DNA from 2 places in the Bacillus sp. z50 genome. Region 1 is predicted to be linked to the other one. Evidence: predicted binding sites of a transcription regulator. Region 1 holds the regulator's gene; the other holds the start of a gene.
What was found. The regulator Rex, encoded in region 1, represses fermentation and respiration genes when NADH is low (regulators of the CRP and FNR family bind a similar motif). The targets are predictions, from matches to a motif close to TTGTGAAATATTTCACAA.

Region 2: a site for Rex is predicted at 5,240-5,257, ahead of AC4G3N_RS04055 (cytochrome ubiquinol oxidase subunit I). Genes of this name have one in related genera too.

Annotation. Positions count from the first base shown of each region.
Region 1 is NZ_JBZFQL010000008.1:78,232-86,123, forward strand. It holds gene AC4G3N_RS17715 (hypothetical protein) at 1-87, opposite strand, end outside; gene AC4G3N_RS17720 (glycine zipper family protein) at 761-1,102, shown strand; gene groL (chaperonin GroEL) at 1,958-3,592, opposite strand; gene groES (co-chaperone GroES) at 3,650-3,934, opposite strand; gene AC4G3N_RS17735 (CPBP family intramembrane glutamic endopeptidase) at 4,235-4,966, shown strand; gene AC4G3N_RS17740 (YdiK family protein) at 4,963-5,175, shown strand; gene AC4G3N_RS17745 (redox-sensing transcriptional repressor Rex) at 5,212-5,871, opposite strand; gene AC4G3N_RS17750 (ABC-F family ATP-binding cassette domain-containing protein) at 6,511-7,892, shown strand, end outside.
Region 2 is NZ_JBZFQL010000001.1:855,581-863,472, forward strand. It holds gene AC4G3N_RS04025 (ATP-binding protein) at 1-202, opposite strand, end outside; gene AC4G3N_RS04030 (ester cyclase) at 466-891, shown strand; gene AC4G3N_RS04035 (GNAT family N-acetyltransferase) at 1,051-1,467, opposite strand; gene AC4G3N_RS04040 (GNAT family N-acetyltransferase) at 1,486-1,965, opposite strand; gene AC4G3N_RS04045 (M3 family oligoendopeptidase) at 2,097-3,890, opposite strand; gene AC4G3N_RS04050 (hypothetical protein) at 4,117-4,890, shown strand; gene AC4G3N_RS04055 (cytochrome ubiquinol oxidase subunit I) at 5,289-6,680, shown strand; gene cydB (cytochrome d ubiquinol oxidase subunit II) at 6,677-7,687, shown strand; gene cydD (thiol reductant ABC exporter subunit CydD) at 7,690-7,892, shown strand, end outside.

The DNA of each region.
Region 1 (7,892 bases):
GGTGGTAATACAAAGGCAAATAGAAAGTATGAAAATTGCAGCAACACTTGTTTTCAACTTTTTGCCTGTCTGTTGATTATTTTGCATATGGCTCGCTCTCCTATTTTTTGTGTTTTTTCGGAAGGAGTTTTAATATCAGCAGTGAACCTGTTATAAAACTAAGCGCTAATGCTACATTTGAATAATCTAGCTTACCAGGTGCACGAACTAAATTAGCTTTTTCATCTACCCACCATCTGAAATCAGCTTTCAATTCCGTACTGTCCATATACTCATTCCCAACCGAAGTATCAAGATAGGTGGAAATTTCGTAATACAATTCTTCCGTTTTTGCAGTATCTGATTTTTCCAACGTATATGTTTCTAATTCACCCATATCTCTCATTAATCCGTCATAGAGAACATCTCCACTATTAAGAAGAACAACTTTTAGCTTCAATACTTCTAATAATTTTTCTGGTTTGTTATGTATATCTACCAAAAATTTTATTGTACCGGAGTTTTTATATGACACCTTAAGACAGAAATTCTTTACTTCTAAATCACCAGGCAACATATTGGTTACCTTAAAAGGCTCATTGTCTATGAACTGTCCTTTATGGAGTGAAATAACGGTTGATGTAGGTTTACTACTATCACTGTCGCTATCGCTATCGTTAGAACCATTGTTAGAGCTATCGTTAGAGCTATCGTTAGAGCTATCGTTAGAGCTATCGTTAGAGCTATCGTTAGAGCCACCGTTAGTGCCACCGTTAGTGCCATCGTTAGTGCCACCGTTAGTGCCACCGTTGGAGCCATCGTTGGAGCCACCGTTAGTGCCATCGTTGGAGCCACCGTTAGTGCCACCGTTGGAGCCATCGTTGGAGCCATCGTTGGAGCCATCGTTGGAGCCATCGTTGGAGCCACCGTTAGTGCCATTACTTTCTATAGTAATATGGTCTTCGTTCGAAGAGTTGCTATTATCTGTTCCAGTATTATTTTCCGTATTCTCTGTTTGATTGTTTGTATTACCGCCATCTTCAGGGATAATATAATTTTCAGGCACACTGACAGATGTCGATTCTTTCGATGCAAAATGCTTATATATCCCTATTCCTATTAGAGCAACAAGGCTTATGCATAGTAGGATCAATAAGATGGTAATTATCTTTTTGTATTTTTTATCACGTTCCACTCTACCTTCCTCCTTGTTCCTTTTTTCATTAGAAATAAAAAATGCATTCCACTTTTAAAGGAATACACATTAAAATGACAGTTATTTCTTTTTCCAAAAGAGTACCCTTTAATTTTGTACAGTCCATTTTTCAATTAATTTACCAAGTATTTAATGCTAGCTCGTATGTTACTTGCTATCTCCATAAAAAGCCTATTTTTTATATATTATTAATTGTAAAAGATTTATATTTTCTCCAATATATATTCCTCTCGGAAAAATCTATCTTTTCAGGAGTTTCTTTATCTTTTATTATTATATCAACATAATTTTTTATAGCAATAAAATTTTTAAAAACCAAACTTAACATTTTTGTATGAATTTTTTATCTCCTGTTAATCTTTAAAATATACGATTCCCTTTAACCTTCTCATCATCCACACCTCCAAAAAAAGGTGATTTCTCTTCTGTTATTTACTATATTAAAAAAGTTTTAGAGATCTATATTCTTAAGTCTTCCAAACTTTTAACAAGCAATATAAAAAACAACTATACAAATGTTAGTTGGTTTCTTTTAAATATATATCGAGATAGCGTTATTTTAATTCCAAGACAGTTATATATGGAAAAACATAGGTACTGGTGGTGTAATTCCTAAAAGAAGAATTCATTTTTACCAAACTATTTAAAGAAATAAAAAGAGGCTTCTCATAAATTAATGAGAAGCCTCTAATCGGGCGAGAAATGTTAGCATCTCTCTTATCCCCTATTCAAAATCCTTATATATCAAGGGTTTGGGGCTGATTACATCATGCCGCCCATTCCGCCCATACCACCCATGTCAGGCATTCCGCCGCCTGCACCAGCTGGCTCTGGCTTGTCAGCAACAACTGCTTCAGTTGTTAAGAACATAGCTGCAACAGAAGCTGCGTTTTGAAGTGCAGAACGAGTTACTTTAGTAGGATCCACGATACCGGATTCGATCATGTTTACCCATTGGCCATTAGCTGCATTGAAGCCAATGCCGATTTCTTCTTTTTTAAGACGTTCTACAACTACAGAACCTTCAAGGCCTGCGTTGTGAGCGATTTGGCGAACTGGCTCTTCAAGAGCACGAAGTACGATGTTAACACCAGTTTGTGCATCGCCTTCAAGTTCCACAGCAGCCACTTTATTGTACACACTTACAAGTGCAGTACCACCACCGGCTACGATACCTTCTTCAACAGCAGCACGAGTGGAGTTTAGAGCATCTTCAATGCGAAGTTTGCGCTCTTTCAATTCTGTTTCAGTTGCTGCACCTACTTTGATAACGGCTACGCCGCCAGCAAGTTTAGCAAGACGCTCTTGTAATTTTTCTTTATCAAATTCAGAAGTAGTTTCTTCTAATTGGGAACGAATTTGATTGATACGTGCACCGATTTCGCTAGTTTCTCCAGCACCTTCAACGATTGTAGTTGTTTCTTTTGTAACAACAACTTTCGCAGCGCGTCCAAGAGAAGTTAATGTAGCAGATTTAAGGTCACGGCCTAGTTCTTCAGTGATTACTTCACCGCCAGTTAATGCAGCGATGTCTTCAAGCATAGCTTTACGACGGTCACCGAATCCAGGAGCTTTAACAGCTACTGCATTGAATGTTCCGCGAAGTTTGTTCACAACTAGAGTTGCTTGTGCTTCACCTTCAACATCCTCAGCAATTAGCAATAAAGGTTTACCTTGTTGAACAACTTGTTCAAGGACAGGAAGTACTTCCTGGATGTTAGAGATTTTCTTATCTGTGATCAAGATGTATGGATTTTCTAGTACAGCTTCCATTTTATCGGAATCTGTTACCATGTATGGAGAAGAATATCCACGGTCGAATTGCATACCTTCTACTACATCTAGTTCAGTTGTAAATCCTTTGGATTCTTCGATTGTGATAACTCCGTCGTTACCAACGCGTTCCATTGCTTCAGCAATTAGAGCGCCAACTTCTTCGTCAGCAGAAGAAATCGCAGCAACTTGTGCAATGGATTCTTTGCCTTCGATTGGTTTGGAGATTGCTTGTAATTCTTCAATTGCAACAGAAACAGCTTTTTCAATCCCTTTACGAACGCCCATTGGGTTAGCGCCAGCTGTTACGTTTTTCAATCCTTCACGAATCATAGCTTGGGCAAGAACTGTTGCAGTAGTTGTACCGTCACCAGCAATTTCATTTGTTTTGCTTGCTACTTCTGCAACCAATTTAGCACCCATGTTTTCAAACGCGTCTTCAAGCTCGATTTCTTTTGCGATTGTTACACCATCATTTGTGATAAGTGGGGAACCGAATTTCTTTTCAAGAACAACGTTACGTCCTTTTGGTCCAAGTGTAACTTTTACTGTATCAGCTAATGCATCTACCCCACGTAACATAGCGCGGCGAGCTTCTTCACTAAATTTAATATCTTTTGCCATACGTAAATTACCTCCTCGATTTTTTTGTTATGTCTTATTTTTTAATCGACATTTTCGTTAAGCAATAACGGCCAAAATGTCGCTTTCACGTAAAATTAAGTATTCTTTACCTTCGTATTTAATTTCTGTACCTGAATATTTAGAGAAGATAATATGATCGCCTTCAGATACTTCCAATCCTACTCGCTCACCATTCTCAAGGACACGGCCTGTTCCTACCGCTACAATTTTGCCTTCAGATGGTTTTTCTTTGGCAGTGTCTGGTAACACGATGCCGCTTGCAGTTTTTTCCTCTTGTGCGACAAGTTCAATCACAACGCGATCTCCTAGTGGCTTTAACAAGTAAAACTACCTCCTTAAAGTTATCTCCATTTTTATTAGCACTCATCATCGTTGAGTGCTAACACAATTTATAGTTTAAATAAAGAACCAATGATTTGCAAGTAATATTAGTTAAAATTTTTAAATTTTATCACCATTTATTTATCTTACCCAAATAAGGTCTAAATATCCTTTTTATTTCAGTTTGGTAGATGAAGAGAAGGAAAATGTTTCGCAATTGTAACTATGAGGTAAAAACGGTTAAAATTAAAGATATACGCAATCTAATATCTATATAAAAGATTAAGGGAGTTTTTCTATTTGAAAAAATATTACTGGTCAATTCTCATTACCTATATTGCCATGCAATTTTCTTCTATTCTTGGTATCCCAATTATGCTGGTTTTCTTATCGAACACGAATATCCCCGCGGAACGGATAGAAGTATTGGCTGCAGGGTATTGGATTGTTATAAGCTTTATTCTGGCTTCTATCATTACTCTAGTCCTACTGAGATATGAAAAAAATAATAGAAGCTTAGGCGATCAGGCAAGTGTGGGAGCTTCGATCGGCTGGGCAATTGGCGGAGTATTTCTTGCTTTGTTTTCACAATCTATAGCTGGTAATATCGAACGAATTATTGGTATTCCTACCGGGTCTGAAAATACACAGAATATACTCGGTCTCATTGAGGCAGTACCGCTTGTTATGGTAGTCAGTTCTGTACTTGGGCCATTTTTAGAAGAGATTGTCTTTAGGAAAATTATCTTTGGCACATTACACAAGCGATTGAATTTCTTCCTGAGCGCGTTAATCAGTTCACTGATCTTTGCCGTTGCTCACATGGAATTTGTACATATCCTGCTTTATACAGCAATGGGATTCACATTTGCTTATTTATATGTTAAAACAAAGAGAATCCTTGTTCCTATTTTTGCCCACATTACTATGAATACATTAGTTGTAATCGTACAATCACTTTACAAAGATGATATATTAAAAAATATGGAAGAGCTTAATAAAGTTCAAAGCTTTATCGGAGGTTTGTTATGAGACGTTCACCGTTGTATATGGCAACGACTTACTTAATTTTAGGTGCTATTTTTATATTTTTTGCTGTTCAAAATGTATCACGCAGCGGTTGGGATTTCTTTACCTATTTCCTGATCATACTGGCTACACTTGATGTTGGTTCAGGAATCCGCTTGGTGATGATTCATAAGCAAATAAAGAAAATGAAAAGTGAAAAACCAAAAGAATAACAAAAAAAATCTCGGAGGGAAAACCTTCGAGATTTTTTATTCTGTATCTTCCGTATTTCCGGATGGATAATGTTTAAGAAAATATACTAATGATTGCAATTCGACTGCAAGGTCAATATGATGGACACGAATGCTGTCTGGCACATTCAGACGTGCCGGCGTAAAGTTTAAAATAGCCTTAATGTTCGCAGCCACTAAACGATCTGTAATAGATTGGGCAACCTGTGATGGAACTGTTAAAATAGCTACACTAATATCTTGCTTTTCAAGTTTTTTCTCCAGTTCATCCATATGATAGAGCGGAACATCCCCTATAAGGGTTCCTACTTTATCAGGAGAAACATCAAACGCCATTTCAATCTTTGTATTATTATTTTTCATAAAATTATAATTTAAGAAAGCTGTACCTAGATTCCCGACTCCAATTAGAGCTACCTTTGTAATCTCATCTTGATCGAGAGTTTTTCTAAAGAAGGATAATAGATAATTAACATTGTAACCATACCCTTTTTTACCTAAAGCACCAAAGTACGAGAAATCTCTTCGTATAGTAGCTGAATCTACTTTAACAGCTTCACTTAGTTCTGCGGAAGAAACTCGTAGTTTTCCTGACGCGTGTAGATTTTGTATAAAACGATAATATAATGGAAGTCGTTTGGCTGTAGCCTGCGGTATTTTAGTATTTTCCTGCAAAATTAATTCCCTTCTCCCTATTCTTTCTTGTCAATCGTTACTCCATATATCAAAACTGCCTTTGATAATCCCGACTGGTTTTACCCCCCGGTTTTCCAATGAAAATAGTTTCCTTCAATAACCATTGATTTTTCGATTGCTTTGCACATAACATATAAGGTTAATCAAGTATTGCTGAAACAGCTGTTATTTCTTACTTTCGTTTTTAAGATTATACGAATAATTAATCTATTCATATTTTCAGCCTTTTTCCATATAAAATCAATATCTAATCCTTGGAGTGCCCGGGTATCACATAGAAATTATATCAGAAGTTTTCTTCACTACCATAATTCTAACTATCTTAGCTATGTATAATACGCCGCTTTTTTATCAATGATTCGTTACTTTTATATTCGAGCAAAATACTAGGACTAGCGGTTCTGATTGTTTCCAGGTTACCTCCGCGATACCAATCATATGGGATCTTTCCTGATTAATAAAGCACGTAAATTCACTGAAAGTTTATTCTCCTATTCCTATTCTATAATATTTCTATCATTTTTGGTAATTTTTGTGTGAGTATTCACAAATTTTCTATTAAGTTGCGGTGCTTATCAAGAGTAGGCTACACTTAAGGTATGTACTTCTTGAGGTGAGAATATGATTATTTTACAAGTTAATAATGTATCCAAATATTATGGAGCTGAAGCAATTTTATCTACTATTAAGCTCGAAGTTCAAACGAAAGACCGTATAGCACTTGTTGGCAGAAACGGTGCAGGAAAATCCACCCTGCTTAAGATCATTGCAGGTCACCTTTCACATGACAGTGGGGAGATCTATAAGCCAAAAGATGTTTCGATTGGATATTTGGCTCAAAATACCGGTCTCCAATCAGACCGCTCTATTTGGGATGAAATGATCTCTGTTTTTGAAGGCTTACAAAAACAAGAAGATGAATTGAGATTATTGGAAAAATCTATGGCTGATCCTTCTGTCTACAATGATGAACAAAAATATAACCGGGTATTAAAAGATTACGATCGTCTCCAGGAGCAATTTAAAAATTCTGGCGGTTACCAAATGGAAGCAGATGTACGTTCTGTCTTACACGGTCTGCGTTTCTCGGATTATGATTATACTACATCTATTAATTCCTTAAGCGGCGGCCAAAAAACCAGGCTTGCACTAGGTAAATTATTATTAACGAAACCTGATTTACTGATTCTAGACGAGCCGACCAACCATCTTGATATCGATACATTAAGCTGGCTCGAAGGCTATCTTCAATCTTACCCTGGCGCTATCCTAATTGTTTCCCATGATCGTTATTTCCTTGATAAGGTTGTCCATCAAGTAATGGAGCTTTCCCGAACATCAATTAAGAAATATACAGGGAATTACAGCAGATACTTAGAGCAAAAGGCAGAGGAATACGAACGTAATGCAAAGCTTTATGAAAAACAGCAGGATGAGATTGCAAAATTAAAAGATTTTGTCCAAAGAAACATGGCCAGAGCATCTACAACTAAACGAGCCCAGAGCCGGCAAAAGGCCCTGCAGCGTATGGAAGTAATGGATCGGCCCTTGGGCGATGAAAAATCAGCTAATTTTACCTTTGAGATTGAAAAGCAAAGTGGTAATGAAGTTCTTCAGGCAAATGATTTGTCTATTGGATATGAAGCATCTGTTGCCAGCCACTTGAACTTTAGAATCACTAGAGGAGAAAGCATTGCACTGATTGGTCCTAATGGGGTAGGGAAATCTACTTTATTAAAAACATTGATTAACAGAATTCCGGCTTTGCATGGAGATTTTCAGCTCGGTGCCAATGTGACACTCGGATATTATGATCAAGAGCAGGCTAATCTATCGTCCAACAAAACTGTGCTAAATGAGTTATGGGATGACTTCCCTAACCAACCTGAAAAGGATATCCGATCCATATTAGGAAACTTTCTATTCAGCGGAGACGATGTAATGAAAACTGTCTCTACCTTGAGCGGTGGTGAAAAAGCACGGCTGGCTCTTTCAAAATTAAT
Region 2 (7,892 bases), on a different contig from region 1:
TTTTTGATGAACTGACGTTCTTTTCTATCTCATAAGTATAATTCACTTTTTTATATCGATTTTCTACAATTTCTAATAAGTCCTCACGGGAGCTATTTAAATTCTGGATGGTCATTACCGAAAAGAGTACGATTACCACCATAATCAGGATTATAGAAATTTGGAATCTCCTTCCAAGCCCTAATTTACTGCTAATCATCATCCTCATCCTCTACGCTTAGTATTCAACCTAACTATTTTAATATCCTAAGTTTTCTATTTATACCGGTATTATTAGCCAGTTCATACAAAATACTGTATGACTGATTGAACAACAATCAACAAGCTATATATAAGAAAATAGTAATCAAAAAAAGTGAGCAACTTCTCTGTATTCCAATATTACAGCTTTTATTTTGAAAAGAAATACAGTTTTTTTGGCGACGTTTCGAATTTGTATAATGAGATAAAATGGAGGTGTTTACTTTGCGAAGCGTTGATAAAAAAGAAATCGTTAAAGTATGGTTTCGGGATGTATTTACGGACGGGAATACAGATATTTTAAAAGATATTGCATCAGCGGATATGGTTACTCATTCTCAGGGAAATGACGAGGGCTATGTCGGTATCGAGCACTTTAAAAATTGGTTATCCTGGTATTGCACCTCTTTTGTTGAGCGCAAATGGAGCGTTCATGACACGATTGAAGAAGGTGATAAAGTCGTTGCACGCTATAGCGGATATAGCATTTATAAAGGCGGATTACTGGACATTCCTTCTGAAAATCAACAGGTTAAAGAAACGGGCATCATTATATTTCGAATCGAGAATGGTAAAATTGCCGAACAATGGTGTGAAATGAGTGATTTACAGCTTATTCAGCAGTTAGGAGTTAAATTTGCTACAAACTAAATTATGTAGAGCTATTCTTTTAAGAATTTCTACTGAATGGCTTTTAATCCATTTTTTTTGATTTATTCCATATAAAAACAGCGGATTTTAACCGCATCCACTGTAATATAGTAATATTTTAGTAGTAGAATTTAATAATCAATTAGATGAATTAACACTTCAGATTCTTTTTTGTAAAAAATATTGATGATGTCCTTCTGGATGATTTTCAATCACTCCAAATACGGAAAATCCGTTTTTCTTATAGAAATCTGGTGCTTGAAAGCTGAATGTATCCAACATCAGAAGTGTACATCCTTTTTCTATTGCATAGTGTTCAACACTTGCCAGAAGCTCTTTCCCTACCCCTTTTTGTCGCAATTGATCGTCAATCCACAGGAAATCAATCTGCATTCTTCCCCAGCTGTAATGAGCTGCGATTCCGCCCTGTATATGATTGTGGTCGTCCTTTACCACATAGGTGACTTTCCCATACGGTGTATCATTATACTCCGGCAGTTTTCGTCGATTAAAATCAATTAAATGTTCTCGGATAAACGCTTGATCTCCTTCGGTGCCGAGCTCTATTTTAATCACTCAAACAACCTCTCCTTCTTAATCAACGAGTTCTTTATACATTAGTATATCATCCACATACTGACCATTCAGAAAAAATTCTCCCTTTAATACACCTTGCTTAATATAGCCATTCCTCTTATAGAAAGATATAGCCGGTGTATTTGTGGACAATACCCTTAAAGAAATTTTTCGGATCCCACGCTTCTTCCCCTCTTCATCCAGAAACTGCAATAATTTACTGCCTATACTCTTGCCCTGAAAGTCAGGATGGACACCAATCGCCATTTCCCATACATGACAATTGCTCTCCAACGGAGTAGGATATTTAACAGACATATAGCCCGCAACTCTCCCGTTCTCAATTGCGACAAACATGCTTCCCGGCGGAAAATGCTGAGCATAATCGGCTACTGATTCCCAAACGATCGGCATCGGTGTATTTGTATAATTCCAAATCAAATTTTCAAGTTTTATTAATTGTTCGTAGTCCTCAATTCTTGATGAACGTATGACCATTTAATATCTAATCCCCTTTTCAACCATCTATCCTATAGTTTACTCTTTACATGCTTGAATGATCTATCAAAGTCAAAAAGCATTGCCACCCTCTAAAGAATGACAATGCCACACAAAAGGAATTTCTCCCTTTATTTCGTTAATTCAAGGAATTCATTTACATCAGCAATTGCAAGATCCACACCAGCCTGCCAGAAATCTGGTTTCGTTAGGTCTACACCTAAATGTTTCATCGCAAGCTCCTCTGTTGTCATAGCAGCTGTATCCTGCAATAATGCAATATATTTCTTTTCAAATGACTTACCTTCTTTTAAAGATAAGTGATAAATCCCTAAGCTAAACAAATATCCAAACGTGTACGGGAAATTATAAAATGGCACTTCTGCAATATAGAAATGCAATTTACTTGCCCAGAAGGTTGGATGATATTCACTCAGAGAATTTTGATATGCCTCTTTTTGTGCAGATGCCATCATTTCGTTCAAGCGCTCAACGGAAACCAATCCATTTTTGCGTTCTGTATAATAATTTTTTTCAAAAATAAAACGGGCATGAATGTTCATGAACATAGCAATTGCATTTAGTATTTTGTTATCGAGCAATGTGATTTTTTCTGCATCCGATACAGCAGCACGGACACTGGCATCAGAGCAAATTTGTTCAGCAAATGTAGATGCTGTTTCAGCGACATTCATCGCGTAATCTGTATTAAAGAATGGCTTATCATTTAATACATGGCTGTGGAAAGCATGACCTAGTTCATGAGCAAGCGTTGCTACACCGCTTGGTGAGCCTGAATAGGTCATAAAGATACGTGATTCATTTGTTTCAGGAAAGCTAGTACAGAATCCTCCAGGACGCTTGCCAGTACGATCCTCTGCTTCAATCCACGCCTTTTCAAATGCTTCCTGGGCAAATTTAGGCAATTCATCACCGAATTTCGCAAAATTATCGATGATAAACTTTGCTCCCTCATCAAATGTGTAATGCATCGGTTCCGTTGTTACGATCGGTGCATCAACATCTACCCAGCTCAATTTCTCTTTACCTAAAAGCTTTGCCTTACGGTTAAGAAACTCTACAAAAGGCTGCTTATTTTTTGCAATGACATCCCACATTACATCCAATGTTTCTTTCTTCATTCGGTTATACTGCAATGGCTCTTTCATAAAATCTTCAACACCATGCATTTTATAATTAGCCAAACGGAAGCCGCCTAAATGATTAATCGTGTCAGCAAACAAAGGGGCTTTTTCTCCCCAGGCTTTTTCCCATTTCTTGAAAATTTCCGCTCGGACTTCTGGATTAGGATCGTCGTGCATCTTATTAAAAGCTTGGCCAGCTGATAAATGAACAGTCTCGCCATCTTCATTTGTATAAGGAATCTCAATCATTTTTACAAGTGAATCGTAATGGGTACTCCACCCGACATATCCATCTACGCGCAATGCATTAATGAGTGCTTCTTCAGCTTCCGATAATTGTTCCTTACCATGTTCCCTTTGCTCATTAATATAGAAAGCTATTTCACTAATTTCTGGTTGTTCGATGATTTCTTGCCAGACAGCATCATTTATTTGGACAAGTTTAATTGTAAATCCTGTAAAAACTGTTTCGAATTCACTTATTAATGTGTATACTTCTCCATTTAATTGATCCGCCTTTGTATCATGGACATTTTGGGCAGTAGCACATTCAAGAAATGCCGATACCTGATAGATTGCTTTTTGCAGTACCTCTGTTTGTTTTAATATAGAAACAATCTCTTTGGTACCGCTAACGTCTGAAGGAGCCTGCCAAGCTTTTACTGCCCCTTTGTATGTATTTAACAGCTCTTTGATTTCAGCTAATTTTGATAGTAATTCAGGTGACTCAGAGCCATTTGGAAATATGTTATCCAAATTCCATGTTAGAGAGTAATTCATTCAAAAACCTCCTGTCTTTTCACAATTTTCAGTATACAACTTTTATTACCAGTTGGATATATATTTTCCTCAATAATAGTACTGTCTCCCATATGCTATCTACTCATCCTCTTGAACCTCTTGATTGGTTACCCTTTTTAATATATAAAGTAAAACTTTTTATCTATCCAATATTATTCCGTATAATGAGAGTTAATACAGCACGAAGAAAATAAGGAGACAGGTTATGGGATATTTTCAATCAGAGGAGACTTATCAATTATTAAATGCAGTAGGAGAAAATATTTTTATTTGTGATGATCAATTAACCATCATATTTATCAATCGTTACGCTGACAAATTAATTCAATGTCTAAGTCCTTTTACCGGTTTATCAAGTAAGGAAGAATATATCGGGAGAAACATAGCAGAATTTGATCAAGGGGGGAACTGCAAGAGGACAATACTCGAAAACGATTCCTTCCCCAATACCAGCAGAATTATATTTTTCAATAAATACACAGCTAAGATTGCAATAAGTCCCTTTACATTCAACAATGGTTTAACAGGTTATATGCTCACTTGGAAGGATGTAACCGATTATGAAGAAGAAATACATAAAGGGCATTCGATGATGGAAGAAATGTATGCTCCTATCATCAAAACAATTCTGGATGATGTACTTTTAATGCCCATTACTGGATTTTTGTCGGAAGATCGTCTTCATAAGATCAAAGAGAAGGCTTTATATGAAAGCTCTGATAAACAGGCTTCCTATATGGTGATTGATTTTACTAGCGTAACTTCACTGGATGACGAATATATTGTGGCAGAGCTGGAGGTCATCTCTCAATCCCTTGCTTTATTGGGTACAGAAGCTATATATACAGGCCTGTCCACTACTCTTGTCCGCCAAATCGTAAACCAGGGAACAAAAATAAAGAATGAAACATTTGCTACGTTTAATCAGGCTATGAATCATATCTGCAAAATAAAAGGCTACAAGTTGGTAAAATATTAATCTTGATCTTCCTCTTCAGCTTGATTTATTAAAATCAAGCTGTTCTTTTTGTCAACTGATTTGCAAACGAATGACAATTCGTTTGCGCAGCTTTTGTGACAATATTGTTTCATAAATTTGAATTAATTATAGTAATTTTAGTTTAGTTATAGATATTTGCAAATTATAGGACTATTATATCTAATATAAACAAGGTCATTGTAAATTTAACTAATTATTAATATATACATAGGGATAACCTACTAAACAATTTAAACTATTTAAGCCAACTCTTCATTCACGCAAAAATAATTAGTTACTTTTATAATAGAGGTGACAGCACTTTATAAATGGTTTTTTTTCGTCTGTTTTGTGAATGAATGAACAATGCATAAGAATTGAAAGGTGTGAACAGTTAAATGGAAGTATTGGATCTCGCTAGGTTTCAGTATGCAGCAACTACAATCTATCACTTCTTCTTTGTACCACTATCCATTGGATTGGTATTTTTAGTTGCTATTATGGAGACATTGTATTTTTTTAAGAAAAAAGAAATTTATTTGGACATGGCAAAGTTTTGGGGAAATATCTTTCTCATCTCTTTTGCTGTCGGAGTAGTTACAGGAATTATCCAAGAATTCCAGTTTGGAATGAACTGGTCAGAATACTCCCGCTTTGTCGGAGATGTATTTGGTGTTCCATTGGCTATTGAAGCCTTACTGGCTTTCTTTTTAGAATCCACATTCATTGGTGTATGGATGTTTGGGCGTGACCGATTGCCAAGATGGGTTCATTTACTATCTATATGGCTTGTATCAATCGGTACCATTTTTTCTGCCTTGTTTATTCTCGCTGCGAACTCTTTTATGCAGGAACCAGTTGGGATTGCGATTGAGAATGGCAAAGCTGTATTAAATGATTTCGGGGCATTTATCACAAATCCTCAGCTGCTTGTTGAATTTCCACATACGGTCTTTGGGGCTTTTGCAACCGGAGCCTTCGTAGTAGCTGGGATCAGTGCATTTAAAATATTGAAAAAGCAAAACTTAGATGTATTTAAGAAATCATTTACGATCGCTATGATTGTGGCGATGATCTCAGGACTTGGAATCGCATTTACTGGTCACTGGCAGGCACAGCATTTAATGTCCTCACAGCCTATGAAAATGGCAGCCAGTGAAGGTTTATGGGAAGATAGCGGTGACCCGGCAAGCTGGTCGCTAATTGCTAATATTGATGAAGAAACCCGTGAAAACAAGTGGTCTGTTGAAATCCCTTATGCTTTAAGTATCTTAGCCTATAATAGCTTTGAGGGATCTGTAGAAGGAATGAATACACTCCAGGAGAAATACACAGAGCTTTATGGTGAAGGCGATTATATCCCGCCGGTAGGAGCTGTTTATTGGAGCTTCCGCATTATGGTTTTCGCTGGTGCTATTATTATGGGCTTAGCAGCCTTAGGACTATTATTTATCAAGAAAAATAACCTAATAAATCAATCACTCTATTTAAAAGCAATGGTTGGAGCAATAGCCCTTCCTTTTATCGCCAATACAGCTGGCTGGATTATGACTGAAATTGGCCGGCAGCCTTGGACAGTCTTTGGATTATATACGACTGCACAGTCCGTATCCCCTAATGTTACTGCAGGACAGCTGTTAACATCGATTATTGTATTTTTGGGGGCCTATACTGTTCTTGCTGTCGTATTAATCACTCTTATTGTGAAACAAATTAAAAAAGGACCATACCAAACCACTGATACAAAACCAGATGTAGATTTATTTGACAAGGAGGCCTTTGGAGCATGAGTCTAAATGAGTTATGGTTTATCCTTGTAGCTGTTTTATTTATTGGTTTCTTTATTCTTGAAGGCTTTGACTTTGGCGTGGGAATGTCCACTCGTTTTCTCGCGCGTAATCAAAAAGAGCGGGATCAGTTGGTTTCTACCATCGGGCCTTTCTGGGATGCAAACGAAGTATGGTTGATTACTGCAGGCGGTGCTATTTTTGCGGCATTCCCTGAATGGTACGCAACCATGTTCAGTGGGTACTATCTACCATTTGTTTTATTCCTGCTGGCCTTAATTGTACGAGGAGTTGCTTTTGAATTCAGACATAAAGTCCATGAAAAGTGGATCAGTTTCTGGGATTGGATGATATTTGTCGGCAGTATAATACCTGCTTTTGTATTGGGTGTTCTTTTTACTAGCCTTGTACGTGGAATGCCAATTGATGCATCCAAAAATATGTATGCTAGCTTTGGAGATTACTTTGACCCCTACTCCATTGTTGGCGGAATCGCGATGATTGTGTTATGCCTTGTGCATGGTTTAACATTCATCGGCATTCGGACAGAGGGGCAGATTCGTGATCGTGCACGTTCTTTAGTATCAAAAATATATTTAATTCTATTAGCAGGTCTTATAGTTTTCGCCGTACTAACCTATACAATGACAGACTTATTTGAAGTACGGCCGCTCGCTACACCATTATTCCTGCTCGGTGCAGTTGTAACAACCGTATTAGGTTATGTATTCTCAGCAAAGAAAAGGGAAGCTTTAGCCTTCACTATGACGGCTTCAACTATGCTATTTACTGTTACGATGTTATTTGTTGGTCTGTTCCCAAGAGTAATGGTCAGTTCAATTAGTTCCGAATATAACTTAACTATATTGAATGCTTCCAGTGGACCATATACCCTTAAGGTGATGACCATCGTAGCATTAATATTACTTCCCTTCGTTCTTGGCTATCAAATATGGAGCTACTATGTATTCAGAAAGCGTATTTCTGATAAGGAACCGGTGAGTCATTAATGATAAACAAAGAGATTTTAACTATAAAAGGAATAAAGAGCACCATGACATTCCTATTCGTGATTTCTTTATTACAGGGGATTGCCATTATTATTCAGGCCATCTACCTTGCTGAAGGGATTACAAACTTATTTAATGGGGAAAAGCTGTCTGAACAGCTTATCCCCTTCCTTTTATTCGTATTAGCTTTTTTGGTACGCCACCT